Regions from separate parts of the Microbacterium sp. DT81.1 genome, predicted to be linked through region 1. Evidence: predicted binding sites of a transcription regulator. Region 1 holds the regulator's gene; the other holds the start of a gene.
The links. Region 1 encodes LexA, which represses DNA repair genes until DNA is damaged. Its sites were predicted from a motif close to TCGAACANNTGTTCGA; they were not measured.
Positions count from the first base shown of each region.

Region 2: the regulator LexA is predicted to act here: its motif matches at 13,646-13,661, upstream of ACLQ2Q_RS06155 (DUF222 domain-containing protein).

Region 1 covers NZ_JBNCMA010000001.1:550,263-566,172, reverse strand. The annotation lists gene rplT (50S ribosomal protein L20) at 1-19, opposite strand, end outside; gene rpmI (50S ribosomal protein L35) at 50-244, opposite strand; gene infC (translation initiation factor IF-3) at 319-1,416, opposite strand; gene ACLQ2Q_RS02560 (DUF1844 domain-containing protein) at 1,607-2,023, shown strand; gene ACLQ2Q_RS02555 (SseB family protein) at 2,030-2,824, opposite strand; gene priA (bifunctional 1-(5-phosphoribosyl)-5-((5-phosphoribosylamino)methylideneamino)imidazole-4-carboxamide isomerase/phosphoribosylanthranilate isomerase PriA) at 2,808-3,554, opposite strand; gene hisH (imidazole glycerol phosphate synthase subunit HisH) at 3,613-4,284, opposite strand; gene hisB (imidazoleglycerol-phosphate dehydratase HisB) at 4,298-4,903, opposite strand; gene ACLQ2Q_RS02535 (histidinol-phosphate transaminase) at 4,900-5,985, opposite strand; gene ACLQ2Q_RS02530 (LysM peptidoglycan-binding domain-containing protein) at 6,053-6,451, opposite strand; gene lexA (transcriptional repressor LexA) at 6,713-7,429, shown strand; gene metE (5-methyltetrahydropteroyltriglutamate--homocysteine S-methyltransferase) at 7,485-9,800, opposite strand; gene ACLQ2Q_RS02515 (methylenetetrahydrofolate reductase) at 9,812-10,789, opposite strand; gene ACLQ2Q_RS02510 (alpha/beta hydrolase family protein) at 11,005-12,942, shown strand; gene hflX (GTPase HflX) at 13,149-14,696, opposite strand; gene ACLQ2Q_RS02500 (class I SAM-dependent methyltransferase) at 14,821-15,465, shown strand; gene dapF (diaminopimelate epimerase) at 15,501-15,910, opposite strand, start outside.
Region 2 covers NZ_JBNCMA010000002.1:210,758-226,667, reverse strand. The annotation lists gene ACLQ2Q_RS06220 (RNA polymerase sigma factor) at 1-333, shown strand, start outside; gene ACLQ2Q_RS06215 (hypothetical protein) at 608-748, shown strand; gene ACLQ2Q_RS06210 (amidohydrolase) at 800-2,041, opposite strand; gene ACLQ2Q_RS06205 (DUF5655 domain-containing protein) at 2,173-2,571, shown strand; gene ACLQ2Q_RS06200 (hypothetical protein) at 2,599-3,522, opposite strand; gene ACLQ2Q_RS06195 (hypothetical protein) at 3,588-3,785, opposite strand; gene ACLQ2Q_RS06190 (Gfo/Idh/MocA family protein) at 3,956-5,065, opposite strand; gene ACLQ2Q_RS06185 (ThuA domain-containing protein) at 5,044-5,736, opposite strand; gene ACLQ2Q_RS06180 (DNA polymerase IV) at 5,960-7,036, shown strand; gene ACLQ2Q_RS06175 (glycoside hydrolase family 3 N-terminal domain-containing protein) at 7,203-7,955, shown strand; gene ACLQ2Q_RS06170 (glycoside hydrolase family 3 C-terminal domain-containing protein) at 7,963-10,044, shown strand; gene ACLQ2Q_RS06165 (LacI family DNA-binding transcriptional regulator) at 10,154-11,269, shown strand; gene speB (agmatinase) at 11,249-12,223, opposite strand; gene ACLQ2Q_RS06155 (DUF222 domain-containing protein) at 12,250-13,635, opposite strand; gene ACLQ2Q_RS06150 (VanZ family protein) at 13,882-14,328, shown strand; gene ACLQ2Q_RS06145 (ATP-binding protein) at 14,459-15,568, opposite strand; gene ACLQ2Q_RS06140 (response regulator transcription factor) at 15,555-15,910, opposite strand, start outside.

The sequences.
Region 1 (15,910 bases):
CCCGCTTGACTCTAGCCATTTCTCATTTTCCTATCGTGTCTCGGGCGCGTCAGCGGCCGAGGAGCTTCTTGGCGACCTTGGTGTCGGCCTTGGACAGAACCTGGTCCTGGTTCAGGCGACGTGTACGGCGGCTCGACTTCCCCTCGAGGTTGTGGCGCATTCCGGCCTGCTGCTTCTTGAGCTTTCCGCTGCCGGTGATCTTGAAGCGCTTCTTGGCACCCGAGTGGGTCTTCTGCTTCGGCATCTTCCGTGTTTCCTTTGCTGGGGCCCTACGGGGCTTCGTTGTGTGTGCTGCCCGACGAGCGGGAGTCTGCTGTCCTACTCGGCGGATGCCGGAGCAGGTGTGTCTGTGCTTCGCGCCGGTGCGGCGGGCTTGCCCGGTGTGGGCTTCGGCGCCGCGGGCTTCGCGGGTGATGCTGCGGGCTTCGCCGGTGCGGCCGGCTTGGCCGGTGCTGCGGGCTTCGCGGGTGCCGCCGGCTTCGGGGCTGCCGCCGCTGCGGGCTTCGCCGGTGCTGCCGGGCCGGTCGCCGGGGGCGTCGCCGGGGCGGTCGCCGGGGGCGTCGCGGGTGCCGCCGGCGCGGATGCTGCCTGCGCGGCCGCCGCGGGCTTCGCCGGTGTCGCGGCAACCTGCTCGGCCGCCGCGGGCTTCGCCGGTGTCGCGGCAACCTGCTCGGCCGCTACGGCGGGTGCCGTGGCCGGTGCTGCCGCCTGCGGCTGAGCCGCTGCGACGGGCTCGCTGAGCGCGGGTGCCTCGTCGAGGGCCGGCGCCGAATCCGTGGCGGGCCTGCGCTCGCTGCGTGCGGCCTCCTTGTTGGCAGCCCGGACCGCGTTCTGCTCGGTCTTGACCTCGGACTTGTTTTTGTGCGGCGCGACGACCATGACCATGTTGCGACCGTCGATCGTGGGGTTCGACTCCACTGTGCCGAACTCGGCGACCTCTTCTGCGAACTTGCGGAGGAGGCGGACGCCCTGCTCGGGGCGCGACTGCTCGCGGCCGCGGAACAGGATCATGGCCTTCACCTTGTCGCCCGCCTGGAGGAAGCCCTCGGCGCGCTTGCGCTTGGTCTCGTAGTCGTGCTGGTCGATCTTCAGACGGAACCGGACCTCCTTGAGGACCGTGTTCGCCTGGTTGCGTCGGGCCTCCTTGGCCTTCTGCGCTGCCTCGTACTTGAACTTCCCGTAGTCCATGATCTTGACGACGGGAGGCTTCGAGTTGGGAGCGACCTCGACGAGATCGAGGTCTGCTTCCTGGGCAAGACGAAGGGCGACCTCGATGCGGACGACGCCGATCTGCTCGCCTGCCGGGCCGACGAGTCGGACCTCCGGCACGCGGATGCGGTCATTGGTGCGGGGATCGCTGATGCGGAACTCCTCTTTGTGCGGATTCGGCCGCCGCGACGCGAGGATTCGTGTCACGGGCGAATTCGGATCACAGTCCACCCGGCACGTGCAGCGCCTGCACCCTTGCTACCCCTGCGCTGGCGGCGCGGAGGCGGAGTGCTGTGACCCGGTAGCCTGGAACGGCAAGCGCGGGTGGGATGTGAATCCTCTTTCGAGCCGGAGCAGAACGCTCCGGAGCCCGCCCAAGTCTAGCAGAGAGCAGCGCGTGAGCACGATTCCAGTCCCAGACGGCCCTCCCGAGAGCGATGCGAGCGAGGATGACGCGCGCCAGGCCCAGTGGGAGGAGCGCGAACAGGCCGCGGCATCCGCCACACGCGACATCGCCGACGTACCGGCCGTCGAGGTCATCACCACGGCCGCAGTGCACCTGCTCAGCGCCGCCGCGGTGAAGGTCGGGCTCGCCGACGACCCCGATGCGCAGATCGACCTCGACGAAGCGCGCAAGCTCATCAACGCCCTGGCGGGCCTCATCACCGCGGCCGCGCCCGAGGTCAGCGACATGCATGCGCGCTCCCTGCGCGACGGGCTGCGGTCCGTGCAGCTCGCGTTCCGCGAGGCGTCGGTCATCCCCGACCCCATCGGCAAGGGACCCGGCGAGAAGTGGACCGGTCCCGTCACCTGAGACGGCTCAGGAGCGCGACAGCGGGTCTCCTGATACGAGCGTGACCGTGAGGGAGTCTACGAGTACCGCGATCCGGTCATCGGCGGCCCATCGCCGAGCCAGCCGCGCGAGCACTCCGTCGAGCTCCGCGCGCTCGAGGCCCGCCATGAGCTCCAGCCGGACGACGAGTTCGGGCCCGCGCAGGCGCGACTGAGGATCGCCCGCCGCGACGGACAGGTCGAGGACGGCCAGCTCCGATGCGACCGACGCGGTGAGGGCAGAGAACACCTCCGGAGACGAGTAGCTCGGCTCCCAGGGGATCCCGCGGGCGATCGCCCACACGGCCGGGCGGCGGACGATGAATTCGGTGTCGGAGCCGGGGTCGACCACCACGAGGTCCGTGCCCTCGTCGGCCGCCGCGAGCGCAATGCGCCGCACCGGTGTCGGGATGGGCCGGGCCGCGGGATCCCACCGCGCCATTGCGGCGACGTCGCTGAAAGCCGGCAGCACCGTTCGTCCGTCCGGCGCGGCGACCGTCACGATGGAGAGCTCCTGCGACTTGTCGGCGGTGTGCCCGTTCGTGCCGGTTCCCGACTCGCCCAGCTCCGCCACGAGGGGCATCAGCAGGCGCGCATCCCGCAGGGACTCGACGACGGCTTCGGGTCCGGCCTCGCCGGCGCGGAACCGGGCCAGGGCGTCGAGGAAGGCGGGAGGGGCCGACCCGTCGTCGGCGGCGTGCTCGTTGGGCTCGAAGGACCGGCCGGCCCACGGGACGCCCGCGGAGTCGGCGGGGAAGCCATCCGGATCAGCCGGCCGCGACATCCAGTGCCTCGGCGAGCGTGAAGGCGCCGGCGTAGAGCGCCTTGCCGATGATCGCTCCCTCGACGCCGAGCGGCACGAGGTCGCGGAGCGCCGCGATGTCATCGAGGCTCGAAACTCCGCCGGACGCGACCACCGGCTTGGGCGTGCGCGCCGTGACATCGCGCAGCAGTTCGAGGTTGGGACCCTGCAGCGTACCGTCCTTGGCGACGTCGGTGACGACGTAGCGACTGCATCCTGCGGCTTCGAGGCGGTCGAGCACCGTCCAGAGGTCGCCGCCCTCCTGCGTCCAGCCGCGCGCCGCGAGCGTCGTGCCGCGCACGTCGAGCCCGACCGCGATGGCCTCCCCGTAGCGCGCGATCACATCGGCCGCCCACTCCGGATTCTCCAGCGCCGCCGTGCCGAGGTTGATGCGCGCCGCCCCGCTCTCGAGCGCCGCCTCGAGGGTCGCGTCGTCGCGGATGCCGCCCGATAACTCGATGGACACGCCTCTGACCTGCTTGATCACGCGGCGGAGGACCGCCGCGTTGCTGCCCCGGCCGAACGCCGCGTCGAGATCGACGAGGTGGATCCACTTCGCGCCCTGGCGAGCGAAGTCGGTGGCCGCATCGACCGGGTCGCCGTAATTCGTCTCGCTGCCGGCTTCGCCCTGCGTGAGCCGGACGGCCTTTCCCCGCGCGATGTCCACCGCGGGAAGGAGGGTCAGCTCGGGCGTTGACGCGAAATCGTTCATGGCTCCTCGTGCGTGTCGTGGGGACGGGTGCCCTCCACTGGTGGCACGAAGTTAGACACTAGCCCTTGCGCAGTCCGTCGATCCAATTGGCGAGAAGCCGGATGCCGGCAGCGCCGGACTTCTCCGGGTGGAACTGCGTCGCCGACAGAGGACCGTTCTCCACGGCGGCGAGGAAGGGGGATCCATACGTCGACCAGGTGAGCACCGCCGGCCGGAACGGCCGCTGCGCGTCGAGCAGCCACTTCTGGGCGCCGAACGAGTGAACGAAGTAGAACCGCTCGTCCTCGATGCCCCGGAAGAGGCGGGAGCCCTCCTCGGGTTCGACGGTGTTCCAGCCCATGTGCGGCAGCACGGGGGCATCGAGTTCGGTGACCACTCCGGGCCACTCCCCCATGCCCTCGGTGTCGACACCGCGCTCCACGCCCATCTCGAACAGCACCTGCATGCCGACGCAGATGCCGAGCACCGGCTGGCCGCCGGCCAGACGGCGGTCGATCAGTTCGTTTCCGCGGCTCACTCGGAGCGCGTCCATCACGGCGCGGTAGGCGCCGACCCCCGGCACGACCAGGCCGTCCGCCTCCATCACGAGGCCGCGGTCCTTGGTCAGTCGCACGTCCGCGCCCGCGGCCTCGAGCGCCTTCACCGCCGAGTGCACGTTGCCTGATCCGTAGTCCAGCACCGCCACGAGCGGCCTGGTCGCGGCATCCGGCCGGGTCTGCTCCGTCGTCACAGTGCTCCCTCAGTCACAGTGCTCCCTTGGTGCTGGGCACGCCCTCCACCAGAGGGTCGAGGGCCTTCGCCTGACGGAACGCGCGAGCGAACGCCTTGTATTCCGCCTCGGCGATGTGGTGCGGGTCCCGGCCCGACAGCACGCGGACGTGAACGGTCAGCGCCGCGTTGAACGCGATGGCCTCGAAGGTGTGGCGAACGAGCGACCCCGTGAAGTGACCGCCGATCAGGTGGTGCTCGAAGCCCTCCGGCTCGCCGGTGTGCACGAGGTACGGCCGACCGCTGATGTCCACGACGGCCTGCGCCAGCGCCTCATCCAGCGGGACGAGCGCATCGCCGTAGCGGGAGATGCCGGCCTTGTCTCCGAGAGCCTCCCGGATCGCCTGGCCGAGCACGATCGCCACGTCCTCGACGGTGTGGTGCACGTCGATGTCGGTGTCACCGGAGGCGCGGACGGTGAGGTCCGTCAGCGAGTGCTTGGCGAAGGCCGTGAGCATGTGATCGAAGAACGGGACGGTCGTGTCGATGTGGCTCTTGCCCGTGCCGTCGAGGTTCAGCTCGAGCTCGACGGTGGACTCGCTGGTGGCCCGGGTGCGACGTGCGGTGCGGGCTGTGGTCATGCTGGGGAGTCTATCGACGCGAGTGCTTCGAGGAACGCGGTGGTCTCCTCCTCGGTGCCGGCGGTGACGCGCAGACATCCGGGTATCCCGATGTCGCGGATCAGCACACCCTGGTCGTAGAGACCCTGCCATGTGGCGGCGGGGTCATCGACGCCCCCGAACAGCACGAAGTTGCTCCACGATTCATAGGCCCGGTAGCCGAGTGCTTCGAGGGTCGCCGACATCCGGTCGCGCTGCGACACGATCTCATCCACCATGCGCAGCATGACGGGGGCGTGGCGAAGCGCCGCGAGCGCCGCCGCCTGCGTCAGCGCGCTGAGGTGGTACGGCAGCCGCACGAGGCGCAGCGCGTCCACCAGCGCCGCGTCCGCGGCGAGATACCCCACACGGGCTCCGGCGAAGGCGAACGCCTTGCTCATCGTCCGCGAGACCACGAGCCGCGGGCGATCGGGAAGGAGGGTCAGCGCCGACCGTTCCTCGCGCGGCGCGAACTCCTGGTAGGCCTCGTCGACGACCACGATGCCGTCCGTGGCGTCGTACACCGCCTCGATCACATCGAGCCGCATCGGAGTGCCGGTCGGGTTGTTCGGCGCGCAGAGGAAGACGACGTCGGGTGCCGCGTCGGCGACCTGGGATGCCGCATCATCGGGCGTGACCGTGAAGTCCGGCTCGCGGGAACCGCCGATCCAGGTGGCGCCGGTGCCGCGCGCGAGCAGCGGATACATGGAGTACGTCGGCTCGAAGCCGAACGCTGTGCGGCCGGGACCGGCGAAGGCCTGGAGGACATGTTGCAGCACCTCGTTGGAGCCGTTGGCCGCCCAGACCTGATCTGCGGTGACGCCGTGCCCGAGATAGTCCGCGAAGCTCTCTCGCAGCGCGACGAATTCGCGGTCCGGGTAGCGGTTCACCTCGCGCAGCGCGAGGGCGATCGAGTCGAGGATGTCGTCGGCGACCTCTTCCGGCACCGGATGCGTGTTCTCGTTGACGTTCAGCGCGATAGGGAGCGGGGCCTGCGGGGCGCCATACGGGACCTTCCCCCGCAATTCCTCGCGCAGGGGCAGATCATCGAGACTCACACTCACCACTCCATGCTAGAGCGCGGGTCGCGGCTGTCGGCTCGGTGCGGAGGGTGCGACGAGCCGCCCGGCGTCAGTCGGTGGCGTACTCGGCGGGGATGGCAAGGCGCTGGCCCGGGGTGATCGTGACCCCGTCGAGGGCGTTGAGCCTCGCGATCGCGTCGACGACATCCCGGGGGTCGGCGGCCGGGGCGACGTCTTGCGCCAGCGACCACAGCGTGTCGCCGCTCGTCACCGTGACCATCTCGAACGCCGTAGACGGTGCCGCGTCGTCGCGGGCCGCGATGGCGGAGCCTCCGGCGACGATGGCGAGGCCGAGCCCCAGAGCCGCCGGCGTGGCCGCGAGGACGGCGAGCACACGACGGCCGCGCACGGTGAGGCGGAGGCGGGCAGTGGGCGTCTGCCCTGCGCGGGACACCGGAGCCGAGACGATCGCGTGGCGGATGCCGGCGGGTGCGGTGACCGTGGTCATGGCGGGTCCTTCCGAGGTTGGCGTAGTTTCGTATCCGACTCTCGGCCGGGAGGGCCGGATACGAACCTACGTTCCGAATTTATCTTCGATGTTCTACGCTGTCAAGCGGGTCTTCGAATCGGATGCCGTTCCAGGCGCGACACGCTCGAACAAATCTCTGCTTGACGGGCTTTTTTCGGATACCGTTTCGATAGACAGAGAACATCAGGAACCACCGACATTCGAAGAGCGGCCTCTTCGAACGGCAGACAAGGAGCACGCATGAGCGACGCGAGCGACAGCATCGGCGATGAGGCCGGGGCGACCTCGACCGTCCGCGAGAAGCCCCAGACGCGGCGGCGCAAGAGCCTCAGCGACAAACAGCTGGCGATCCTCGAGGTCATCCAGCGCTCCATCGCCCGGCAGGGCTATCCGCCCAGCATGCGCGAGATCGGTGACGCGGTGGGCCTCAAGTCCCTTTCCAGCGTCACCCACCAGCTGAACCAGCTGGAGTTGAGCGGCTACCTGCGGCGTGACGCGGGCAAGACGCGCGCGATGGAGGTCCTGATCGATCTGCCGGGCAGCGCCACGGAGAACCCGGCCGACAGCGGACCGTCGGTGGGCGACGCCGCGATGGTGCCGCTCGTGGGGCGCATCGCCGCCGGCGTGCCCATCACGGCCGAGCAGCAGGTGGAGGAGATCTTCCCGCTCCCCCGTCAGCTCGTCGGCAAGGGTGAGCTCTTCATGCTGCGGGTCAGCGGCGAGTCGATGATCGATGCCGCGATCTGCGACGGGGACTGGGTCGTGGTGCGTTCTCAGCCGAACGCGGAGAACGGCGACATCGTCGCCGCCATGCTCGACGATGAGGCGACCGTCAAGACGTTCCGCCGGCGCGACGGCCACACGTGGCTGCTGCCGCGCAACTCGGCGTTCGAGCCCATCCTCGGCGACGAGGCGACGGTGCTCGGCAAGGTCGTGGCCGTGCTGCGCGCCGTCTGACCGGACGACGGGAACGGCCGCCGCGCTGGGCGCGGCGGCCGTTCTCGTATGGAGGTCAGGAGACGGGCACGCCCTCGCGCACCCGCAGCGCGGCCTCGACGATGTTGTTGAGCGACGCAGTGGTCTCGGCGTACCCCCGCGTCTTCAGCCCGCAATCGGGATTGACCCACAGCTGCCGCTCCGGGATCTCGGCCAGAGCGCGCGAGAGCAGATCTGTCACCTCGTCGACCGAGGGCACCCGCGGCGAGTGGATGTCGTAGACCCCGGGGCCCACGGCGTGGTCGAAGCCGGAGCGGGCGACATCCGTCACCACCTCCATGCGGCTGCGGGCGGCTTCGATCGATGTCACGTCGGCGTCGAGGCCGGCGATCGCGTCGATGACGACGCCGAACTCCGAGTAGCAGAGGTGCGTGTGCACCTGCGTGGCGGGCGCAGCACCGGCGGTCGCGAGGCGGAACGAGCCCACCGACCAGTCCAGGTACGCGGGCTGGTCGTCCTTCTTCAGCGGCAGGAGTTCGCGCAGCGCGGGCTCGTCGACCTGGATGATGCCGATGCCGGCCGCCTCGAGGTCGGCGATCTCGTCCCGCAGGGCGAGCGCCACCTGGTTCGCCGTGTCGCCGAGGGGCTGGTCGTCGCGGACGAAGGACCACGCAAGGATCGTGACCGGGCCGGTCAGCATCCCCTTCACCGGCTTCTCGGTGAGCGACTGCGCAAAGGCGGACCACCCGACCGTGATCGGCGCCGGACGCGACACGTCGCCCCAGAGGATCGACGGGCGCGTCGCACGCGAGCCGTAGGACTGGACCCACCCGTGACGCGTGACCGCGAAGCCGTCGAGGTTCTCGGCGAAGTACTGCACCATGTCGTTGCGCTCCGGCTCACCGTGCACCAGCACGTCCAGCCCCAGCTCCTCCTGCAGGCCGATGACGGTGCAGATCTCGACGCGCAGGAACTCCTCGTACTCCTCGGTGCTCAGCTCGCCCTTGGCGTGGCGCGCCCGCGCGCGGCGGATGTCGGCGGTCTGCGGGAAAGATCCGATGGTCGTCGTGGGGAGCACCGGGAGGTCGAGTGCTTCCGCCTGTGCGGCCTGGCGCTCGGCGTAGTCGCCGCGGTCGAAGTCCAGCGGCGACAACGCGGCCGCACGCGCGCGCACGGAGCCATCGCGCACGCCTGGGGCGTCGAGGCGATCGGCGAGCGCGGCGGACGCCTGGGCGATCTCGCCCGCGATCGCGTCGCGGCCCTCGGCGAGCCCGAGGGCCAGCGCGGCCACCTGGGCCACCTTCTGGTCGGCGAAGGCGAGCCACGACGCCAGCCGCGCATCGAGATCGGTCTCTTCCGAGACGTCGTGCGGCACGTGCAGCAGAGAGGTGGATGTGGATGCCGACACCGTCGCACCCAGACCGCGCAGCGCCTCGAGCCGGTCGAAGGCGGCACCGAGGTCGCCCCGCCAGATGTTGTGCCCGTCGATGACCCCGCCGACGAGAGTCTTGCCTTCGAGCCCCGGAACGCCCGCGGGAACGTCGCCGCGAACGAGATCCAGACCGAGCGCCTCGATCGGCGCGGCCGCCAGCGCGGCGAAGCCGGCGCCGAGGTCGGCATAGGGTGCGGCGACGAAGATCGCGGGGCGGCTCTCGGCCGCACCGAGCACGGCGTACGCCCGAACCGCGGCATCCGTCAGCGTCGCGGCATCCACCGGCAACGACTCGCTGACGAGCGCCGGCTCATCCAGCTGCACCCACTCGGCACCGGCCTCGGCGAGCCGGGCGAGCAGTTCGGCGTACACGGGAAGCAGGTCATCGAGCCGGCTCAGCGGCGCGAAGCCCTCCGGCGCCGCATCCGATGCCTTCGACAGGGCCAGCAGCGTCACCGGGCCGACCACGACCGGCCGCGTGGTGAAGCCCTCCGCCCGCGCCTCGGCGACATCGCGCACGAGCCGGTCGCTCGAGAGGGAGAAGACCGTCTCGGGACCGATCTCGGGCACGAGGTAGTGGTAGTTGGAGTCGAACCACTTGGTCATCTCCAGCGGCGCCAGCTCGCCCTCGCCGCGCGCGGCGGTGAAGTACGCGGGCAGCCCGATGGTCCCATCCGTCGAACGGAGGTGCTCGAAGCGCTCGGGAAGCGCGCCGACCGCGAGGGCGGCGTCGAGCACCTGGTCGTAGTAGGAGAAGGACTCCGGGATCGAGGAGTCCTCGCGGGCAAGACCGAGGGCCGCGAGGCGCTCCCTCGTCCCCGATCGCAGCTCGGACGCCGTCGCCTCGAGGGCCGCCTCATCGATGCGGCCGGCCCAGAAGGACTCGACGGCGTGCTTCAGCTCGCGGCGGCGGCCGATGCGCGGGTACCCGAGGATCGTGCCGGTGGGGAATGCGGTCATGGGAGTTTCCTTCACTGGATGGGAACGAGGCGGTGGTCGGCGGGTGTGCCGGCCGGGGTGGTGATCCCGGCCTCGGCGAGGACGGAGAGGACGGTTTCGTGCTGATTGAAGGCGTAGAGGTGGACGCCCGGGGCGCCTCCCGCGACGACCTCGCGGGTCAGGCGCGCCGCGGCCTCGATGCCGATCCGGTTGCGGCCGTGGACGGTCGGTTCGATCTCGAGCGCTATCGCCAGCTCGCTGGGAAGCGGCTCGCCGGAGAGCTCGAGCACGCGGCGGAGGCGGTTCGGCGAGGTGATCGGCATGATGCCGGGCAAGATCGGGATGACCACCCCCGCGCGGCGTGCGCGCTCGACGAAGGACAGGTAGTCGTCGGCGTGGAAGAACAGCTGAGTGATGGCGAGCGTCGCGCCCGCCGCCTGCTTGGCCACGAGGGCGTCGACGTCCTCCCCGGGGTGCCGTGACCGCGGATGCCCGTTCGGAAAGGCAGCGACCGCGATGCGCACCTTGCGCCGGGGCGCGACCGTGGCCGCACGGGGCAGACCCGGCACGACCGCCTCGGTGTACGGGGCGCGCTCCGCCTGCACCCGCTGGATGAGCTGGGTCAGCTGCGCGGCGCTTTCGAGGTCGCCCAGGGAGGAAGCGCCGTCGAAGGCGCCGGCCGGCGGGTCGCCGCGAAGCGCGAGGAAGTTCTCGATGCCGGCGTCCAGGAACTCGCGGATGAGGGCCGCGGCGCCCGCGTAGCTGTTTCCGACGCACGTCAGGTGGGCCATCGGCTCGACGGACGTGTGTTCGCGGATGTAGCGGAGCACCTCGAGCGAGCGGCCGCCGGTGGAGCCTCCTGCACCGTAGGTCACGGAGATGAACTGGGCACCGGCATCCGCCAGCCGGCCGATCGTCGAGTGGAGCTGCGCCTCGCTCGCGTCGGAGCGCGGCGGGTACAGCTCGAACGAGAAAGGCACCGCTGACGGACTGCGGGTCTCGAAGGGCATCGCTCCCCCTCGGGTCGATGGACGGTGAAGGCCGGACGGCCGCGACCGGCGCTGGAGACGCCGGGGATCGCGGGCGGGTGCCGGGCTCGGCTGTCGCACCATGCCCTGGACTACCGGGCAACGATGGGACCACGGTAGGGGAACTCGGCACCCGCTTTCACGGATGTGTCGCTGTGTTTCGCCGGCGCCGTGTTCCGGCCCCCTAGCCTGGGGTGGTGCCCCAGACGCTCACGTATGGTTCGTGGCCCTCTCCGATCGCGGCGGCCGATGTCGCCATCGCCTCGCCGCGGATCGACGGTGCGCGATTCGTCGGCGAGGACGTGTGGTGGAGCGAGGGGGTACCCGCCGAGCGCGGCCGCACCGCGGTCTTCCGTCGAGCGTCCTACGGTCCATCGGATGCCCGGGTGGAGCTTCTTCTCCCCGCCCCGTGGAGCGCGCGGTCGCGCGTGCAGGAGTACGGCGGCGGCGCATGGACGAGCATCGGCCCCGACGATCTGGTGTTCGTCGAGCACTCCGACCAGCGGGTGTGGCTGCAGCGGCTCGGTGGCACGCCGGAACCCCTGACCCCCGCCGACGCGGGCATGCGCTTCGCCGACCTCACCGCCGCCGACGGGCGGCTCTTCGCGGTGCGCGAGACGCACACCGATGGCGCCGCACCGGTCCGCGACATCGTGATCGTGCCGCTCGACGGCTCGGCCGCCGATCGCGCCGAAGCCCTGACGCGGGTGGTCGGCGGGACGGACTTCGTGGCCTATCCCTCGGCACGGGGCGCTCGGTTCGCCTGGCTCTCGTGGAATCACCCGGACATGCCGTGGGATGCGGCGGCCCTTTCCGTCGGCCGGCTGATGCCCGATGGCGCCGTCGCGGACAGCGTGGTCGTCGCCGGGGGAAACGGCGTCTCCGCGCTGCAGCCCGAGTGGACGGGACCGGACGAACTCACGTTCCTGGCCGATCCCCACGGTCGCTGGAACCTGCAGCGGCTGCAGCTGGAGGGGCGCCTCGCCGGGAAGGTGGAGCCGCTCGCCACCCCGGATGCCGACACGGGCGGACCGCTGTGGAACCTCGGGCTCCGCTGGTTCCTGACGCTGGAGGACGGGCGGATCGTCGCCGTCCGCACCAACGGGCGCGACGATCTGGTGGTCCTCGAGCCCACCGGAACGCGCACTCTCGGCGTCCCGCTGTCCGGCTCGCTGCTGCTGCGCGACGCGCGCGGCACCCGGGTGCTGCTGACGGGCGGCGGCTCCCGCGTGCCGGGCGGGCTCTGGCTGCTGGACGTGGATGACCCGGCGTCCCTCGTGCCGCTGCGCGGAGGCGCGGGGATCGACCCCGAGTGGCTGCCGCCCTCGCGACCGGTCACGTTCGAAGGCCCGTCGGGCGAGGTGCACGCGTTCGACTATCCGCCGACCAACCCGGACGTGACCGAGCCCGATGATGAACGGCCGCCCTACCTCGTGCTGGTGCACGGCGGGCCGACCACTTCCGTGTCGGGCGAGGCATCCGCGGCCGTCGCCTTCTTCACCAGCCGCGGGATCGGCGTGCTGGACGTGAACTACGGAGGCTCCACCGGCTACGGACGCCGCTACCGGGAGCGCCTGAACGGGCAGTGGGGCGTGGTCGATGTCGAGGATGTCGCGGCGGCCGCGCGGGGGCTCGCGGAGGACGGGCGGGCGGATGGGCGGCGGCTGGCCATCAAGGGCGCTTCGGCCGGAGGCTGGACGGTGCTGTGCGCGCTCGCGAACACGGATGTCTTCGCCGCCGGCATCAGCCGGTACGGCGTCGCCGATCTCCGCGCCCTCGCCGCGGACACCCACGACTTCGAGGCACGCTATCTCGATCGCCTCGTCGGTCCGCTGCCCGAGGCCGAGGACGTCTACATCGAGCGGTCGCCTCTCACGCATGCGGACCGGCTGCGCGTGCCCGTACTGATCCTGCAGGGCGCGGATGACCCCGTGGTGCCGCCGGCGCAATCCCTCGCCATCCGCGATGCCCTCGCGGCCAACGGCGTGCGGCACGCCTACATCGAGTACGCGGGCGAGGGCCACGGGTTCCGGCGAGCGGAGACGATCGAGAACGCCTTCGAGTCGGAGCTGAGCTTCCTCGGCCAGGTGCTCGGCTTCGAGACTCCCGGCGTGCCGGCCCTGCCGCTGGACTGACCGGCGGGCCCCGCGCCTGGCTCCGCGGGCTCAGGAACGGGAAGGGCGCCGTGCACCGACTTCGGAGAATGTCACGGCTTTCGGCCCATACGGCATGAATCGGCCGACGATGGTGAGATCTTCCGAAGTTCGTGCCCGCCGGCGAACGACGAAGCGGCCGGCATCCGCGCTGAAGAACGGGATGCCGGCCGCTGGCCGCCGGGCGGTTACACCCGGTACTGCTTGAGCTCCGCGGCGAGCCGCTCCGACACGTGCGCGTGCAGGGCGGTGCCGCCCTCTTCGTGCACGGCGGAGAGGATGTGCCCGGAGTCGTGTGCCGCCGAGATGAGGTCGCCCCGGTCGTACGGCACCAGGGCGCGCACCTCGACCGCCGGCAGCGGCAGGGCGGCCTCGACCGCCTCGCGCAGAGCGTCGATGCCCTCGCCCGTGCGTGAGGACACGAAGAGCGCGTCGGGCTCGAGCCCTCGCAGCACCATCCGCGTGTCGTCGTCGACGAGGTCGGCCTTGTTGAACACCACGATCTCGCGCGATCCGCGTGCCCCGACATCCGCCATCACGTCGCGCACCGTCTGCAGCTGGCTCGCCGGATCCGGATGCGCGGCGTCGACGACGTGCAGGATCACATCGGCCCCGGCCACCTCCTCGAGCGTCGAGCGGAATGCCTCGACGAGCTGGTGCGGCAGGTTGCGCACGAAGCCGACGGTGTCGGTCAGCGTGAAGGTGCGGCCGTCCGCCGTCTCCGACCGGCGCACCGTCGCATCCAGGGTCGCGAACAGCGCGTTCTCGACCATGACCCCCGCGCTCGTGAGGCGGTTCAGCAGGCTGGACTTGCCGGCGTTCGTGTATCCCGCGATCGCCACGGAGGGAATGGTGTGGCGCTTGCGCTCGGCGCGCTTGGCCTCGCGGGACGGTCCGAATTCGCGGATCTGCCGGCGAAGGATGGCCATGCGCGTGCGGATGCGGCGGCGATCGAGCTCGATCTTCGTCTCACCCGGTCCGCGCGAGCCCATGCCCGCACCGCCGGCACCGACCTGGCCACCGGCTTGGCGGCTCATGGAGTCACCCCATCCGCGCAGGCGCGGGAGCAGGTACTCGAGCTGCGCGAGCTCGACCTGCGCCTTGCCCTCGCGGCTCTTCGCGTGCTGGCTGAAGATGTCGAGGATGACGGTCGTGCGGTCGATGACCTTGACCTTCACCACGTCTTCCAGCGCGCGGCGCTGCGACGGGGCGAGCTCGGTGTCGGCGATCACCGTGTCGGCTCCGACGGCCTGCACGAGATCGCGGAGCTCACCTGCCTTGCCGCTGCCGATGTAGGTCGCCGGGTCGGGGTGCGGTCGACGCTGCAGCACGCCGTCGAGCACGACGGCGCCCGCCGTCTCGGCGAGAGCCGACAGCTCGCGGAGCGAGTTCTCGGCGTCCTCCTGCTCGCCCTGGGGGTAGACCCCCACCAGCACGACGTTCTCCAGCCGCAGCTGCCGGTACTCGACCTCGGTGACGTCTTCGAGCTCGGTGGACAGGCCGGGCACCCGGCGCAGCGCTGCGCGCTCTTCGCGGTCCCACTGGTCGCCGTCGGCACTCGCACCGCCCGCCGTCGATTCGTCTTGCAGAGCCTGAGCGGCTCCCGTCACGCGACCGTCTGTCGGGGTCGCGTCGGAGCCGAAGACCCGCACGCCGGATCGCGCTTCCGCGCGGGCGAGAACGCGCTCGACCGGGTCGGTCGGGGTCTCGCTCGGCTGTGTGGTCGTATCGGTCATGTATTGCCTTTCGGATGCTTCTGATATCTGTCTTCGTCGAGAGTGGTGGCTGGAGCCGGTATCAGAGGAGCATCCCCAAACCCTAGCCTCCCCCGCCGACGCCTGTTCCGCTACGCTCGCTCCCATGGGCGGCGACCACTACTTCAGCGCCACACCATCATCCCCCGAGAATCTGCGTCGCATCAGGGTCACCCTTGCGGGCCGGGATGTCGAGGTGGCGACCGCGGGTGGAGTTTTCAGCCCCGAGCACGTCGACGTCGGAACCGCGGTGCTGCTCGCGAACACTCCGCCCCCGCCGCCCGGTGGCCAGATCCTGGACCTCGGATGCGGATGGGGTCCCATCGCGTTGTCGATTGCGCTGCTCTCCCCCCACGCCACGGTGTGGGCCGTCGATGTCAACGAGCGAGCCCTCGATCTGGTGCGCCGCAACGCGCTGTCACTCGGGCTCGATAATGTCAACGCCGCGCTGCCCGACGATGTTCCCGAGGACGTGTCCTTCCGCGGCATCCGATCCAACCCGCCGATCCGCGTGGGCAAGAGCGAACTGCACGGTCTGCTCGAACGCTGGATCCCTCGTCTCGACGAGCGCAGCGACGCATGGCTCGTCGTGCAGCGCAATCTCGGATCCGACTCGCTGCAGCGCTGGCTCGCGGCCACGTTCGCGACCGGGTACAGCGTGCACCGGGCCGCGACGGCGAAGGGGTTCCGCGTGCTGCGGGTGCGCCGGCACGGCACTCCCCCGACGGAGCCCCTGCACATCGTCGGCTGACGCCTCGCGCGGCGGGATCCGCGGACGCGATCGGTTCAGCCGGCGAGTGCGATCTCGCCCGAGAAGACGAGCGACGCAGGACCGGACAGGGCCACGTGTTCGCCCTCCTCGGCCGGGAACATGCGAACACCGAGCGTTCCGCCCGGCACCTCGACGCGCCAGTGATCGGGAGCCGCCGGCCCGGCCCAGTGCCGCACGGCCAACGCCGCCGCGGCGACCCCCGTGCCGCAGCTGAGCGTCTCGCCGACGCCTCGTTCGAAGACGCGCATCCGGATCGAGCCGACGCCGTCGTGGACGAGCGGGTCACCCGGCACGACGAACTCGATGTTGGCGCCGTGTGGCGGCACCGGATCGAGCTGCGGGAGAACGGTGAGGTCGAGGCTCTCGAGCTCGTCGACGGACTGCAGGGCGACGACGACGTGCGGGTTGCCGACGTCGATGCCCT
Region 2 (15,910 bases), on a different contig from region 1:
CGCGCGCGTACGGGGGCGACGGACTGGGCGGCGCTCGAGACCCTGTCCAGGGCTCTGGTGACCGTCGCGCCGACGCTCGGCGCACGCGTCGCGCACGCCGCGATCGTGGGAAGGACTCTCGGCCCGGAGGCCGGCCTCGCCGAACTCGCTCGCATCGAGCTGCCGGCATCCGTCTTCCAGCCGTACCTCGCCACCCGGGCCGATCTGCTGGCGCGCGCGGGCGACGCCGACGCGTCCGCCGCCTATGCCGCGGCCGCCGCCGCCTCGCACGGCCGCGTCGTCGACTATCTCCGTGCGAGGTCCGAGGCCTTTCGGGGAGGCAGCGTCTCGTGAGCTACCTCGCTCCTGCGCCGCGGTCAACCCGCTACCGCGGACAGCGGCACGCCGCGAACCTCGAAGAGGGCGGGTTCCCGCCCCGCACAAGCGCCGAGGGCGGGATCGCCCGTCCCGCACGAAGGAGGACAACATGAGCACCGCGAACCCGGCTCCCGGCGGTCCGGGAGAGATCCCTCCCGGGCCGGATCAGATTCCCACCCCCGGCGGGAACCCGTCGGGGCCCACCGTGCCCGAACGGGCGCACGCTCCTAGCTCGGAATCCAGTCCGACCATGCCTGCCCCGGACGAGCCCCTCAGCCCTGTGCCGGACGAGCCGGCCACCCCGCACCCAGACGAGCCGCTCGCGCCCAGTCCGGACGAGCCGACGTTCCCGACGCCATCGGAGCCGACCCCCGGCGCACCGGAGGCGTGAAGCGCGCCACCCCCGCGACGACCCGCGTCGTCCGGCAATCGGCCTACCCGGTCACCCTTTCCAGGAGCTTCGGCCGAACCGCTCCCACCGGTCCACGATCCGCGGAGTCCGGTCCTGGTCGTCGGTGGGCTCCACGACCGCCCGGCCGTTGATGAACACCTGCTCGACCTCCGACTCGATGGCCAGCGGGTCTCCTGACCACACCACGATGTCGGCATCCCGGCCCTCCGCCAGGGCGCCGACGCGCGAGTCCAGCCGGAGGATCGATGCGGGGTTGACCGTCAGCGCCTCGACCGCCGTCTTCGCGGGCAGCCCCTCCCGGACGGCCAGGATCGCCTGCAGGCGAAGCTGCTCGATGGGCACGACCGGGTGATCGGTCGTGATCGCGACCTTCACGCCCGCCGCCGCGATGAGAGCGAGGTTGCCGATCGCCCGGTCACGCAGCTCCACTTTGGAGCGCGAGGTGAGCATGGGGCCGAAGATGACCGGGATGCCCTTCTCTGCCAGCACATCGGCGATCTTGTGGCCCTCGGTGCCGTGGTTGACCACCAGGGTGTAGCCGAACTCCTGGGCGATGCGGATGGCGGTGGCGATGTCGTCGTGGCGGTGGCAGTGCTGGTCCCAGACGAGGTCGCCGTCGAGGACGGCGGCAAGGGTCTCGTCGGTGAGGTCGCGCTCGAACGGCTCTCCCTTGGTGACCGAGGCGGCGCGCTTCTCGGCGTAGTTGCGCGCGCTCACGAACGCCTCTCGCAGCACCGCGGCGACGCCGAGGCGGGTGGATGGCGTCTGCTTCTTGTCGCCGTACACGCGCTTCGGGTTCTCGCCGAGCGCGGATTTGACCGAGACATCGAGCGAGAGCACCTGCTCGTCGACGGTGCGTCCGCCCCAGGTCTTGATGGCGACGGTCCGGCCGCCGATGGGGTTGCCGGACCCCGGCTTGATGACCGCGGTCGTGACCCCTCCCCGAAGGGCGTCGCGGAAGCCGACCTCTTCGATGTCGATGCCGTCCAGCGCGCGGAATCGCGCGCCGTTCGGATCCGTCATCTCGTTGGTGTCGTTGCCCGACCACCCTTCGCCGTCCTCGTGCACACCGAGGTGGCCGTGCGCCTCGACGAAGCCGGGCAGCACCCAGCTGCCCGAGACCTCGACGATCCGGGCGCCGTCCGGAATCGGGGTGTCCGGTCCGCCGACGGCCGAGATGACTCCGTCCGCGACGACCACGGTTCCGTTCTCTATCGGATCGCCGCTCACAGGAACGACGTAGCCACCGGTGATCGCCAGGAAGTCAGTCATCCATCCACCCTAGGGCGACGTCGTGGACCGGTCGCGGCGCAGCTGTCTCCGCCTCGGCAGGCCGTTCGCGAACGTCCTGTCCTCACGCGAGTCCCGTTGTCCCCGGGGTCTTCCTGCGGCACAGTGGCCTCATGACGGAGAACGGCACTGAGGAGGCGAACAGCGGCGGGGAGTGGACGGTCGCGCGTCACCTCGCCGGCCAGCCCGATTTCGCCGTCGACCTGTTCCGGCGGTTCATCGCCATCGTGGAGGGCATCGGGCCTTTCACGTATGCGGTCAGCAAGACGACGGTCACGCTCAAGGGCTCGCGTCGCGGCTTCGCCGGTGCGAGACCCGACCGATCCGGGCTGCGGGGCTATCTCGACCTGCAGCGCGACGTCCGCGATCCGCGGATCACGTCCGTCTCTCCGTACACCGAGCGGCTGTTCGTCCATCGCTTCCGGGTGACGGCGGCCGACCAGCTCGATGCACAGTTCGCCGAATGGGTCGGCGAGGCATATGCCGTCGGGGCGGGCGCTCACCTGCGGTGACACGCCTCTCGTCGCGGCAGGCGTCTTTCAGACCGGGAGTTGCTGCGGCAGTGAGGCAACTCGATCACGAAGATCGAGGAGGCCCAGAACCATCCTGGCGAACGCGATGCTCACTGGCTGCCCGCTTCGCTGCTCGATGAACAGGAACTGACCCTGTGGATTGCATTCCAGGAAGTACACCCGGCCATCCCGCGCCTGTACGAGGTCGAGAACGCAGTAATAGAGCCCGGACGCTTCGCGAAAATCTAGGCACAGCCTCGCCAACGCCGAAGGAAGCTCGACCAGCACGGCACCGCGTCCCGCACCCGGACGCCAGTCCAACGCGTCGGATTCGATGCGGAACGCCATGATCTCATCGAGGAAGACATTCACGCGATAGTGGCACTCGGCGTCGATACGTTGTTGCACGAGCAGGGGAGCCGCCGCCAATGCATCGTCGTCAGCCAACATGGTCGGGGTCACGGCCAGCGTGAGCAGGCTCCGGTGATGCGTGCCACGCAGCTTCTTCACGATGGCGTGACCGCCCATGCTCTCGACCGCAGATCGGATGTCGGCGGGGCTGTTGCTGCAGACGGTGTCGGGGATATCGAACCCGAGCACCGGTGCAATGTGCAGCTGCCAGAGTTTCGATTCCGCGCGGCGCTCGGCCAGGATCGGATTGACGACCACCTGATCCTCACCCGCCCCCAGGCAGAAGCCTTCGATGGCCGCCTGGGATTCGGAGTTCGCGTAGGCGCTCGCCTCCCCTCCGTCGCTCGGCGCGCCGCGTTGAGGCATCCGGAGTCGTCTCGCCCAAATGAGGTCGTAGTCATCTGCGCTGAGGCGCGCCGTGCCGACGGGCAGTGCTCCGCCGGTCGAGAAGAGGGTGATGCCTTTCCCTCCGGCGATGTCGTCGACGGCGACGATGTCGACCTCGACCCCGGTGTGGTCGCGGAGGAGCTTGGCGACCACGGCGGTATGGAGGTCATTGCGGTGGCTGAGGAACAGACACCGCACGGCCACGCCCTGCAGCGCTATCAGTCGACGTCGCAGTCGTTTCCGCTATCAGTGCATGTGCCGCCGGATGAGAGGATGTCCTCCGCTCCGAGCCGGACACCACTCCACTTGGATATGCGCTCTTCCCAAGAGGCGAGGTCTTCCTTGGCATCAACTTCCAGCAGGCGATTGACCTGCGGCTGATAGAAGATCACGGTGGGAAGTGCGGGAACCTTCACGTCTGCAGACCCGCGATCGTACGACATTATGACCTCCAGCTATCGGTCGACAGTCCCCCTCGGTCGAAACCTAGCTGATACGCCGCCTTCGCGCTAGTGGTCGACTCCAGCCTTCGCCAGGCACCCCGGCACCTCACGCGATGCGCGTGATTTCATCGTCCGGCGCGGCGTCAGGCGGGAACGCCCCGCCAGCGGTCCGCGCTCGTCAGCGGCACGAGCGGCGGGACCGCCGGGACGCTCTGCACCTGCACGCGCTGCCCGCCGGCGTTCGCCGACTCCGTGAGCCCGACCATGATCTCGAGCACATGCAGACCGATGGAGCCGCTCGCTCTCCCGTCGCCGTTCGCCGACTCCAGCATGTCGAGCAGCCCGATCCCCCGGCCGGAGTCGGCGTAGCCCGCCGAGGCCGGGACGGTCCGCCACTCCGAGCCGTTGCGCGCGAACACCCGCACATCGCCGTGGAAGTGGTTGGGATCGGGCGCCGCCAGGGTGCCGCCGGTGCCGTGCACCTCGATCGGCGCGGCGAGGGTCGCGGAGCCGTCGAAGCTGGTCGTGATCGTGCTCAGCGCTCCACCGTGGTGCTCGAGGATGCCGGCGATGTGGGTGTCGATCTCGACCCGGATCCGCTCCCCCGCCCGCGGCCCGGATTCGATGAGTCGTTCCTCCAGGGGCCGGACCGACGCCCCGATCACCGATCGGACGGGTCCGAGCAGGTGCACGAGCGAGGAGACGTAGTACGGGCCCATGTCGAAGAGCGGTCCGCCCCCGGCGCGGTAGTAGAAGTCTGGCTGCGGGTGCCACCGTTCGTGCCCGGCCGTGATCATCACAGCCGACGCGGCGGTCGGCGTGCCGATGGATCCGTCCTCGAGGGCGGCGCGCGCGGTCTGGATGCCGGTCCCGAGCACGGTGTCGGGGGCGGTGCCCAGCGAGACGCCGGCGGCGGCCGCGGCATCCACGATCGCCCTCCCCTCCTCAAGCGTGACCGCAAGCGGCTTCTCGCCATACACGTGCTTGCCGTGCGCGATGGCGGCGAGCGCGACCTCGGCATGCGCCGCCGGGATCGTGAGGTTCAGGACGGTGGTCACCTCGTCGTCGGCGAGCAGCTCGGCGACGGTCACGGCTCGCGCGCTCGGCAGCGCCGCGGCGACCGCCTCGGCACGCGCGGCATCCAGGTCGGCGACCGCCGCAACGGTGATCGAGGGAATGCCGTTCAGGGTCTCGAGGTAGGCCGCCGAGATGTTGCCCAGTCCGATGATCCCTACTTTGTGCGGGCCGCCCACAGCATTCCCCTTTCGATGATCGTGCGTACGTTGGCGTCGTCGAGCACCGCAGGCTCGTGCCCGGGCGTCGCGACGACGACACGACCGGCTCCCCACGCCCGCGTCCAGACCGCCGGGCTTGTGATCGGCCGGTGCCACGGCCGGGTGCCGTCGGTGGGAATGGTGGTGGTCGCCAGCACGTCGTTGAGGTCGTCGCTGAGAACCCAGTACTGCTCGGTGGTCAGTTCGAAGTCGTCGAGCCCGGCGGTGATCGGGTGCTCGCGCCCGGCATCCGTCATCTCCACCCGATAGGTCGGGTGCGCGTACTCGCCTTCCGGTGAGCCCAGCACGCTGGGGTGGGCGGCGAACTGGCCGCCGACGAGCTGGAGGTAGCCGGCGGAGGCGCGGAACGAGTCCGCGATGCCGCCGTGCCAGCCGACGAACCCGGTGCCGGCCGCGATGGCACGCTGCAGACCGGCGACGGCCTCGCCGCTCGCCTGCGACATCGTCACGCACTGGACGACCAGATCGACGCCGCCCATCTGCACTTCGTCGGCATAGATCTCCGGCGAGTCCTCGATGCGCAGGGTGAATCCGCTCTTCTCGAGGAACGGGACAAACCGTTCGGTCGCCGCGACCGGGTGGTGTTGGTCCCAGCCTCCTCGAACGATCAGGGCCGTGCGTTGTGTCATGTACTTCCTCCGGAATGACTGGACTGACGGGACGGCCTGACGAGGCTCGCAGATATCGGGCCGAGCCGCCACTTATTGCGCAATGGTGGTCTTATGGCGTACTTCTGGCACCGCATACTCAACCGCGCCGACCACGGCGCTGTGCCGGCGCCATCCCGCGGGCGGTGCGTGACCGGATGCCGGCGACATGGCGATGCCTGCCGCAAGACCGCAGACTAGCCCCATGAGCGCGGACCGCCGTCGATGGGTGCTGCACGTCGACCTCGACCAGTTCATCGCCGCGGTCGAGGTGCTGCGACGGCCGGAGCTCGCCGGCAAGCCGGTGATCGTCGGCGGCCGGGGGGATCCCACCGAGCGCGCGGTCGTGTCGACGGCGTCCTACGAGGCGCGCGAGTTCGGCGTCGGCTCCGGGATGCCGCTGCGCATCGCGGCGCGCAAGGTCCCGGATGCCGTGATCCTGCCCGTCGATGCCGAGGCCTACACCGTGGCATCCGAGCAGGTCATGTCGGCGCTGAGGGCGCAGCCGGGCGCCACCGTGCAGGTGCTCGGCTGGGACGAGGCCTTTCTCGGCATTGAGACCGACGATCCCGAGGCGTATGCCCGTTCCGTGCAGGCGGCGGTGCTGGAGCGCACCGCGCTGCACTGCAGCGTCGGCATCGGCGACACCCTGGTGCGGGCCAAGGTGGCGACCGGGTTCGGCAAGCCGCGCGGAGTCTTCCGGCTGACCGCGGAGAACTGGCTGGACGTGATGGGCGCACGCCCCACGATCGACCTGTGGGGAGTCGGCTCCAAGATCTCCAAGCGCCTGGCCGGTCTCGGCATCCGCACCGTGGCAGAGTTGGCGGCCGTCGAGGACGAAGACCTCGTGGCCGAGTTCGGTCCGCGGATGGGACCCTGGTACGCGCAGCTCGGACGTGGCGAGGGTGCGACGGTGGTGGATGACACCCCGTGGGTGGCCCGGGGGCACAGCCGGGAGACGACCTACCAGCAGAACCTCGTGGAGCGGGTTGCTGTCGAGGCGGCCGCCCTCGAGCTGCTCGCGCAGGTGCTCGAGGACGTGGCGGCGGACGGTCGGCCGGTCGTCGGGCTGGGGCTCAAGGTGCGCTACGCGCCGTTCATCACCAAGACGTTCACCAAGAAGATCGCCTCGACGTTCGACCGGGAGACTGTGCTCGCGAAGACGATGGAGCTGGTCGAGAAGATCGAGGACCGACCGATCCGGCTGCTCGGCGTGCGGGCCGAGATGGCGATGCCCGACGACGCCCGGCAGGGGCACACGCCGACCCGCGGCGGGTGGTGACGCCGGCGACGGTCGGCTGCCGGCTCGAGAGCCCTTTCCTGGCCGGCTTCCCTGCACCTATTAAAACGTTGCAATTTTTCCTTGACCTTGTGCTCGGCCCGGGCTTAGCCTGCCAAAACCGACCGGCCGCGCCGCGGCCCGCGAGCCTCAAAGGAGAGGGAACCCAATGGCGAGCACGAGTCCCCGTCACGCCCCGCAACGCAATACCCGGTGGATCGGGGTGGCGTCGATCACGGTCGCCCTCCTCGCCTCCACCCTCGCCGTCCAGCCGGCTTCGGCCGCGGAGACCGACTGCGCGACCGTCCCCTGGATGGACGCATCCGCCACACCCGAAGCGCGCGCGGAGGCGCTTCTGAAGGCGAGCACACAGCACCAGAAGTACCGCTGGCTCGTCGAGCAGCCCGCCGTCTCGCCGGAGCGCACGGAGTGGAACCCCGGCTTTCCGGGCGAGGACCCCGTGACCTATCCCGTCCAGGTGTCCTGCACGCCCACCATCGTCTACACCGACGGCCCGGAGGCCGTACGAGCCGCTGGCGTCACGGACTTTCCTGCGCAGATCGCACTCGCCTCGACGTGGGACCTCGATCTGGCGTACGACAAGGGCGTGGCCCAAGCGGAGGAAGCCTTCGCGAAGGGACGCAACGTCATCCTGGCGCCCGGACTCGCAAACGGCCGCACGCCGCTCGCGGGCCGCACCCCGGAGTACTTCGGTGAGGACGCGATCCTGAACGGTCTTTTCGCGGCGTCGCACGCGGAGGGCATCGAGGCTGACGGCAAGGTCATCTCCGACCTGAAGCACTTCACCGCGAACGAGCAGGAGCTCGACCGTCAGACCAGCTCGTCGAACATGGACGAGCGCACGCTGCGCGAGGTCTACGCGCTGCCGTACGAGATCGCGGTGGATCGGGGGAGCCCCTAAGAGCGTGATGTGCGCGTTCAATCAGGTGAACGGCGTGTACATCTGCGAGAGCCCGCTCATGCAGGATGTGCTGAAGGACGATTACGGCTTCGACGGCTTCATCATGTCGGACTTCGGTTCGGTGCACTCCACCGGCGCTTCATTGATGAACGGACTCGATCAGGAGCTCAACCGCCCCAAGTGGTTCACGCCCGCCCGGCTGGATGCGGCGCTGGCGGCCGGTGAGATCACGCAGGAGCGCATCGACGAAGCGGCGTTCCGCGTCATCCGGTCCTACATCCGCGGTGGCCTCTTCGACAACCCGCTCCCGGCCGAGCCCGCCGAGGAGGCGTCGACGCCGGCGAACGAAGCGGTCGCTCGGCAGATCGCCGAGCAGGGCAGTGTTCTCCTGAAGAACGAGGGCACCCTGCCCCTCACCCCCTCTGAGGGGCAGACGATCGCGCTCTTCGGGCCGACCGCCTCGAGCACGCCGACTGACCTCGGCGGGGTGCCGACGAGCGCCGTCTCGGTGTGCAGCCTCACCCTGCGCTTCCGCCCGGATCAGCCGCCACGCAACACGCTTCCGTGCGAGGACGTCGTCTCCGCCGAGACCGCGCTGACCGAGCGTGCGGCCCAGGCCGGCGCAACGGTGACGTGGAACAACGGTCAGGACGTCGCGGCGGCTGCGGCTCAGGCTGCCGCCGCCGATGTCGCCGTGGTCTTCGGCTATCAGCGGATGGGAGAGTTCAGCGACCTGACCGACCTGAGGCTGCAGGGCAACGGTGATGCGCTGATCTCGGCGATCGAGCAGGTCAACCCGAACACGGTCGTCGTGCTGCAGACCGGCAGTGCCGTGGAGATGCCCTGGCTGGACGGCGTTCAGGCGGTGCTGGAGAACTGGTACGGAGGCGAACAGCAGGGCCCGGCGATCGCGTCGCTGCTGTTCGGCGACGTCGCGCCGGCGGGAAAGCTGCCGATGACCTTCCCGGCGTCGCTCGCAGACACTCCGACCAACACCCCGGAGCAGTACCCCGGCGTGTTCGCCGATGGGTCGACGACGCGCCCCGAAGGGTCGACCGAGATCCGTCAGGTGAACTACACCGAGGGTCTGCAGGTCGGGTACAAATGGTACGAGGGGCAGGGCATCGAGCCGCTGTTCGCGTTCGGCCACGGCCTGTCGTACACGCAGTTCGAGTACTCGCAGCTCAAGGTGAAGGCGACCGCGGACAAAGCTGCGGCATCCGGGACGGCGACCGTCAGCTTCACGGTCGAGAACACCGGTGAGGTCGCCGGTACCGAGATCCCGCAGGTCTACCTGACGTTCCCGGAGGCCGCCGTCGAGCCCGGCAAACGGCTGATCGGGTTCGATCGCATCGAACTCGCTCCCGGAGAGAACCGCACGGTCGAGATCGTCGTGGACTCGGAAGACAGCAGCCACCCCCTCTCGATCTGGGATGCCGACGCCGACGAGTGGAGGATCGTCGATGGCGAGTACACCGTCTGGGCCGGTTCCTCGTCGGGTGATCTGCCGCTCTCGAAGACGGTCGAGATCGATGCGAACGGCCCCGTCGCGACGACGGCGCCGAGCATCCAGGGAGACGTGGCACTCGGCAAGAAGCTGACCGCCGACCCGGGCGTCTGGAGCGAGGACGGTCTCGCCTTCTCGTACCAGTGGCTGCGCGACGGCGAGCCGATCCAGGGTGCGGAGAAGGCGGCCTACCGGGTGACCCCCGCCGACCAGGGCACGTCGCTCAGCGTCACCGTCACCGCGAAGCCGAAGTCAGGGCCTTCCGGCGCAGCGACCAGCGCGGCAGTCTTCGTGAAGACCTCTGCCGTCATCGTGGCTGTGCCGAACAGGCTCGTGGGAACCACCACGACCGAGTTCACCCTGTCCGTTCGGGTCACCCCCCTCGCGAACGGCGTGACCCCGGAAGGCGATGTCACGGCTGTGGTCGACGGCAAGTCCTTCACCGGCACTCTCGCCGGCGGAAAGGCCACCATCCCGATCGGCACGTTCGAGCGCGGCATCCACCCGATCACGTTGTCGTATGCCGGGAGCGACACCGTCCATCCGGCCTACGGGGTCTCGCTGATCACAGTCAGACGCTGAGGAGGCGGAAGACACCCGCGAAGGAGGGGGTGGTGGGCCGCGTGCCCGCCACCCCCTCCTGGCGCGCCGTCGTGAGCCCGATCAGGTGCCGTAGAACTACCATCCCCCTATGACTCGCCTTCCCCCGACTCGCCTTCCCGCGGTGCGCGCGGCCGATCACGACGCACCGCCCACGGTGCACGACGTGGCCCGCGTCGCAGGGGTATCGCTGAGCACCGTGTCGAACGTGCTGAACCATCCGCAGCGGGTGAAGGTCGCGACGCGGCAGCGCGTGGAGTCGGCCGTCGCCGAACTCGGGTTCGTGCGCAACCAGAACGCCCGCGCGCTCGTGGTGGGCGCCACCCACACCATCGGTCTCGTGGTGTTCGATCTTCGCAACTCGCTGTTCGTGGATATCGCGAGCGGCGCCCAGCGGGCGGCGCGGGCGCGGCGGTACAGCCTGCAGCTCGGCAGCAGCGAGAGCGACGTCGAGCAGGAAGCGGAGCACCTCGCGTTCTTCGACAGCTCGCGCGTCTCAGGGGTGCTGCTCGCGCCGATGTACGAGGCCGCGGAGAGCGTCGAGCGGCTCCGCCGCCACGGTCATCCGGTCGTCATCGTCAACCACGAGCCCTCGCGCACCGATGCGTGCTGTGTGCTCGTGGACAACCGCGAGGCGGGCCGCATCGCCGCCGGCCATCTCATCAACCGCGGCGCACGTCGGATCGCCGTGGTCGTCGGGCGCCGGGACTACCAGCCGGTCTCCCACCGGCTCGAGGGGGTGGCGCGCGCGGCCGCGGAGGCCGCGGAGGCGGTGGAGGCCGCGGAGGCGGTACAGGTGATGGAGCTCGACATCGAGGGTCTGGAGGTCGGAGCCGGCATCATCGCCGCCGACCGGATCGCCGACCTCGGGTCGGAGGATCGGCCGGATGCGGTGCTCGCAGTCACCGATCTGCTCGCGATGGCGATCATCAACCGGCTCACCGCGCTCGGCATCCGTGTGCCGCAGGACATGCTCGTCATGGGCTGTGACCACAACACCGCGGCGTGGGGCGGCGCCATCCCGCTTTCGTCGGTCTCGCTGAGCGGCGAGACGCTGGGTGAGCACGCGATCGAGCTGCTTGTGGAGGAGATCGAGAAGCCCGGTGACCACGTGCACCGGACCATCACGGTGGCCCCGACCCTGATGGCTCGCGAGAGCACTCTGGGGCGGGCGATTGCCGGGCCCTCAGCGAGCGAGTCCTCCTGATGCGGCCGCGCCGGTGGCCATCAGGGCGATGATCTCCCACGCCGTGTGCGCCGCCGCGAGGCCCGTCACGCCGGCGTGATCGTACGCCGGCGCGACCTCGACGACGTCGGCGCCGACCACGTCGAGCCCGACCAGCCCGCGGATGGCGCCGAAGAGTTCGCGGCTCGTGAGGCCGGCGGGTTCCGGCGTACCGGTGCCGGGGGCGAACGCGGGATCGAGCACGTCGATGTCGACGGAGAGGTAGACGGGACCGGCGCCGACACGGTCGCGGATGCGGGAGAGGACGTCGGCGATCGACTGCGCTTGAAAGTCGTCCGCCCGGATGACCTGGAAGCCGAGGACCCCGTCGGCCTCCAGCTCGCCTTTGTCGTAGACGCCGCCTCTCAGCCCGACGTGGACGCAGCGGGTGCTATCCAGCAGCCCCTCCTCTGCGGCGCGCCGGAAGGGTGAGCCGTGCCACAGGCTGGCTCCCATATGGGTGTCCCAGGTGTCGAGGTGCGCGTCGAAGTGGATGACGGCGACAGGCCCGTTCCTCTTCGCGACGGCGCGAAGCAGCGGAAGAGCGATGGTGTGGTCGCCGCCGAGCACGACCAGTCGGGTCCCTCGCTCGTTGTATTCGGAGGCGGCGAACTCGATGGAGGACACCGCCGCCGCGATGTCGTAGGGGGTCACCCCGAGGTCGCCGGCATCCGCCACCTGCTGCACCGCGAACGGATGCACGTCGTGGGTCTGGTGATAGGGATGCAGCTGCCTCGAGCACTCGCGGATGTGCGCCGGGCCGAACCGCGCGCCTGGGCGGTAGCTGGTGCCCGCGTCGAACGGAATTCCGAGCACCGCCACGTCTGCGTGCGGCACATCCTCGATCCGAGGAAGAAGGGCGAAGGTCGCGATCCCCGCGTAGCGGGGGTGACCGGGGATGTCGCGCTGGCCCATCGGCCCGTCGCTGTTGCTCATGCGCTGAGGTTAGCGACTCGGGGTGTTCAGAACGGGGCATCGTCGTCGGGTTGGGCGCGGAAGACGGGTACGCGGCGTTCCGGTTGGACGATGTAGCGGCGTCCTGTCGGGGATACCCATTGGATGGCGCCGCCGCTGCCCTCGATCTGGGTGACGCTCCATCCGCCGTGATGTTTCACGATGTGGTGCCCTTTGCAAAGCGGAGCGTGATTGTCGAGCGTGGTCGTGCCTCCGTCCTGCCAGGCGATGGTGTGGTCGATCTCGCAGCGGGAGGCGGGGACTGCGCATCCGGGTGCCATGCAGCTGTCCGCCCGCCAACGGACCAGCCTTCGCAGCCCGGGCGGTGGCCGATACTGCTCCCGCCCGACGGAGAGCACCATGCCGGACTCCGGATGGGTCAGGATCCGCATCCACCCCTCGGCGCTCCCGCACAGCTCCCGGGCACGGGAGAGTGGGATCGGCCCTATTCCCTCCACGGTCGGCGGATCCCCGCGCCCGCCGATTGTGCGGGTTGTGCCGGTTGCGCCGCCCGCGGCCGGTGTCCCCGGTTTGTCGTTCTCGAGCAGGGCGAGGACGGGGATGGTGACGGCAACGGTGGCGCGGATGCCGCGCGCCTCGGGCGGATGCGCCACGGTCTCCCCCTCGATCAGGAGGTCGGCGAATACGTCGGCGCGCAGCTGGTCCAGGGTGCGGGTCTCCTCGTCCCTGCCGCCGAGAACCTTGGCGATCGTCGTCACCCGACCCATCGCCGCGTGCGCCTCCACCGCAGGGATCAGAGCCGAGAACCAGGCCATCCCGTCCTCTGCCGGTTCCACGATCACCCGGCGCCGTTGCAGAGCCGCCGTGTTCCGTTCTTCCAATGTCGCTGCGCGCACGCTCTCCACCAGCGTCCGCAGCTTCCGGCGAAACGTGCCCACCGGTTGCGACTCTGCCAGCACGATCCCAGGCCCCACGATCCGGTCCCGGAACTCCGGCTCCACCGAATCCAGCGCGTCCACCAGCAGCTGTGCGTGACGCTCGGTCATCCCCGCGACCGCGAACGAATCCAGCACCGCCGGATACCGGTGCACCAACGCCTCTCCAAGAGAGAGGAGCCCGTCGGCGGCATGCTCGGTGATCCGCAACGCCGCCGCGATCTCCAGCCGCACCGAACGCTCCACCACCTCCACCAGACCCCGCCCATGCCGCGCCGCGTCCGCCAGCGCCTCGCGCCGCGCCAGATCGATCCCGATCAGCCGCTGCGCCGCGTGCATCGTGATCATGTCCGCGATCTCCACCACATGATCCAAGGTGTCCGGGGCGTTCAACGCCGCCGCCGCCCGTGCAGCCACTACCGACTCATCTTCCGACGCGCCCCCCAGCTCGGCGTCGTTGCCGGCCGCGTCTGGGGTCATCTCGGGCTCAAAGAACATGCTCGAAGTCTAGAACGTAGGTACGACACTCAGACGAGGGCGGTGGGGTGATGTGGATAACTGAGGCCCGACACGCGAGGGGGAGGAACGAAGCGGGAAAGAAGGAAACGAACGCTGACGAGCGTCCACGCGTGACCCGAATCGGAGAAGCCCGGAGACGCGCACATATCAATACGCTCCTGCAACATCCGTCCTGTTGAACTGGTCGAACGAAACCGGCGCTTCCCGCCGGCGAAAGGCGGACCCATGTCGCAGAGCTCCCCCGTGAACGGCCACCGGAGCGGCCGGCTCCTGGCCGCGGTCGTCGCCGTCGCGGCCGTCGCCACGCTCACGCTCGGTCCCCGCGCTCTCGTCGCGCCAGCGCGCGATGCTTTCATGCGATCGATGGATGTCGTTCCCGCCCCGCTGCTGGCCTGGATCTCGACCGCGGACGCCGAACGGCTGCTGAACACGGTGATGTTCGTCCCGCTAGGCGCGACGATCGCACTGCTGCTGCACCGTCGGCTATGGCCTCTCGCGATCCTCGCGGGCTTCGCGATGTCGGCCGCGGTCGAATACGCGCAGGCAACGATTCCGGGCCGGGTCCCCGACTCCGCCGACGTGTTCTGGAACACCGCGGGCGCCGCGATCGGGGTCGTCATCGTGACCAGCATCCGCCTCGTGAACCGCCGGCTTCGCCGCGTCAGGCGCTAAGGGGTGGCAACCCAGCAGCGTGACGGGCATCCGCCTGGTGACCCGCTGGCTTCGCCAGGACAGGACCCGAGGGATGCACAGACCGGCAGCGTGACCGGCATCCGCCTCGTGACCCGGCGGCTTCGCCGCGTCAGGCGCTGAGGGAGGCCTCGACCGGCAGCGTGACGCGCACCTGAAGTCCGCCTTCCGCGCGCGCCGAGACGTCGAGCGTGCCGCCATGCGTCCGCACGATCGACGCCACGACCGCCAGCCCGAGCCCGGCGCCGGCATGACCCGTCCGCACGCGCCCCGCACCGCGCACGAAGGGCTCGACGAGGGTCGCCACGACCGAGGGATCGATCACCGGCCCGGTGTTGCTCACGGTGAGCACCGCACCGGAGGGACCCCGGCTCGTCGTGACCGACACCGCGCCGCCGCGCACGTTGTGCACCACCGCGTTCTGCAGGAGATTCGCCGCGAGGCGGTGCAGAAGCGTCGGATGGCCCCACATCGGCGCGGGATCGAGCGCGGCATCGATCCGGATGCCGGAGGCCTCGGCATCCGCCTGCACCTCGGCGATAGCCTCGGCGACGACCGCCGCGAGGTCCACCCGCTCCTTCTCGAGCCCGGCATCGCGGCCCGCGCGCGCCAGGGCGAGCAGCGCCTCGGTGGTGGCGATGGCGCGGTCGTTCGTAGCCGCGATCCGCTCGAGGAGCGTGTCGACGTCGCGCCCTTCCCGATCCGCCTGCGCGACCTCGACCATGGTGCGGATGATCGCGTGGGGTGTTCGCAGCTCATGCGAGGCGTTCGCCGCGAAACGGCGCTCCTCGTCGAGCGTGTGCTGCATCCTGGCGAGCATCGCATCGAACGCATCGGCGAGATCGGTGAGCTCGTCGCGGCGTCCCGGAAGCGAGACCCGGTGATTGAGCGACCCGGCTGCGACCCGGCGGGCCACATCGGTGATGCGGTCGAGGGGTCGCAGCACGAACCCGGCGAGCACCCATCCACCGACGAGCCCGAAGATCACGAGGAGAACGAGCGCCCACGAGGCGTAGCGGACGAACACTTCGATGAGGTTTGTGCGGTTGGGGGCGAAGCCCCCGCCCACGACCTGCACGTTGCCCTCAGGAACGAATCGCAGCAGCAGGAAGCCGACGACGAACAGGGCCGCGCCGGCGACCACGAGGAAGCCGGCGTAGCTCAGTGCGAGCTTGACCCGCACCGAGAGCCCGGCCGGGCGACCCGCCTCAGACGGAGTCATGGGACTCGGCATCCGCCACCCCGCTGATGCGGTAGCCGACCCCCGCCACCGTCTCGATCACCCACGGTTCGCCGAGGCGCTTGCGCAGCGTCGAGATGGTGATGCGCACGGCGTTGGTGAAGGGGTCCGCGTTCTCGTCCCATGCGCGTTCGAGAAGGTCCTCGGCGCTCACGACGCCGCCGCGCGCCGCGACCAGCACCTCCAGCACGGCGAACTGCTTGCGTGTCAGCGCGACGTAGCGGCCATCCCGGTACACCTCGCGGCGGAACGGATCGAGACGAACGCCGCCGACCTCCTCGATGGGCGGCCGTCCTCGCGCCGGCCGGCGGCCCAGCGCCCGCA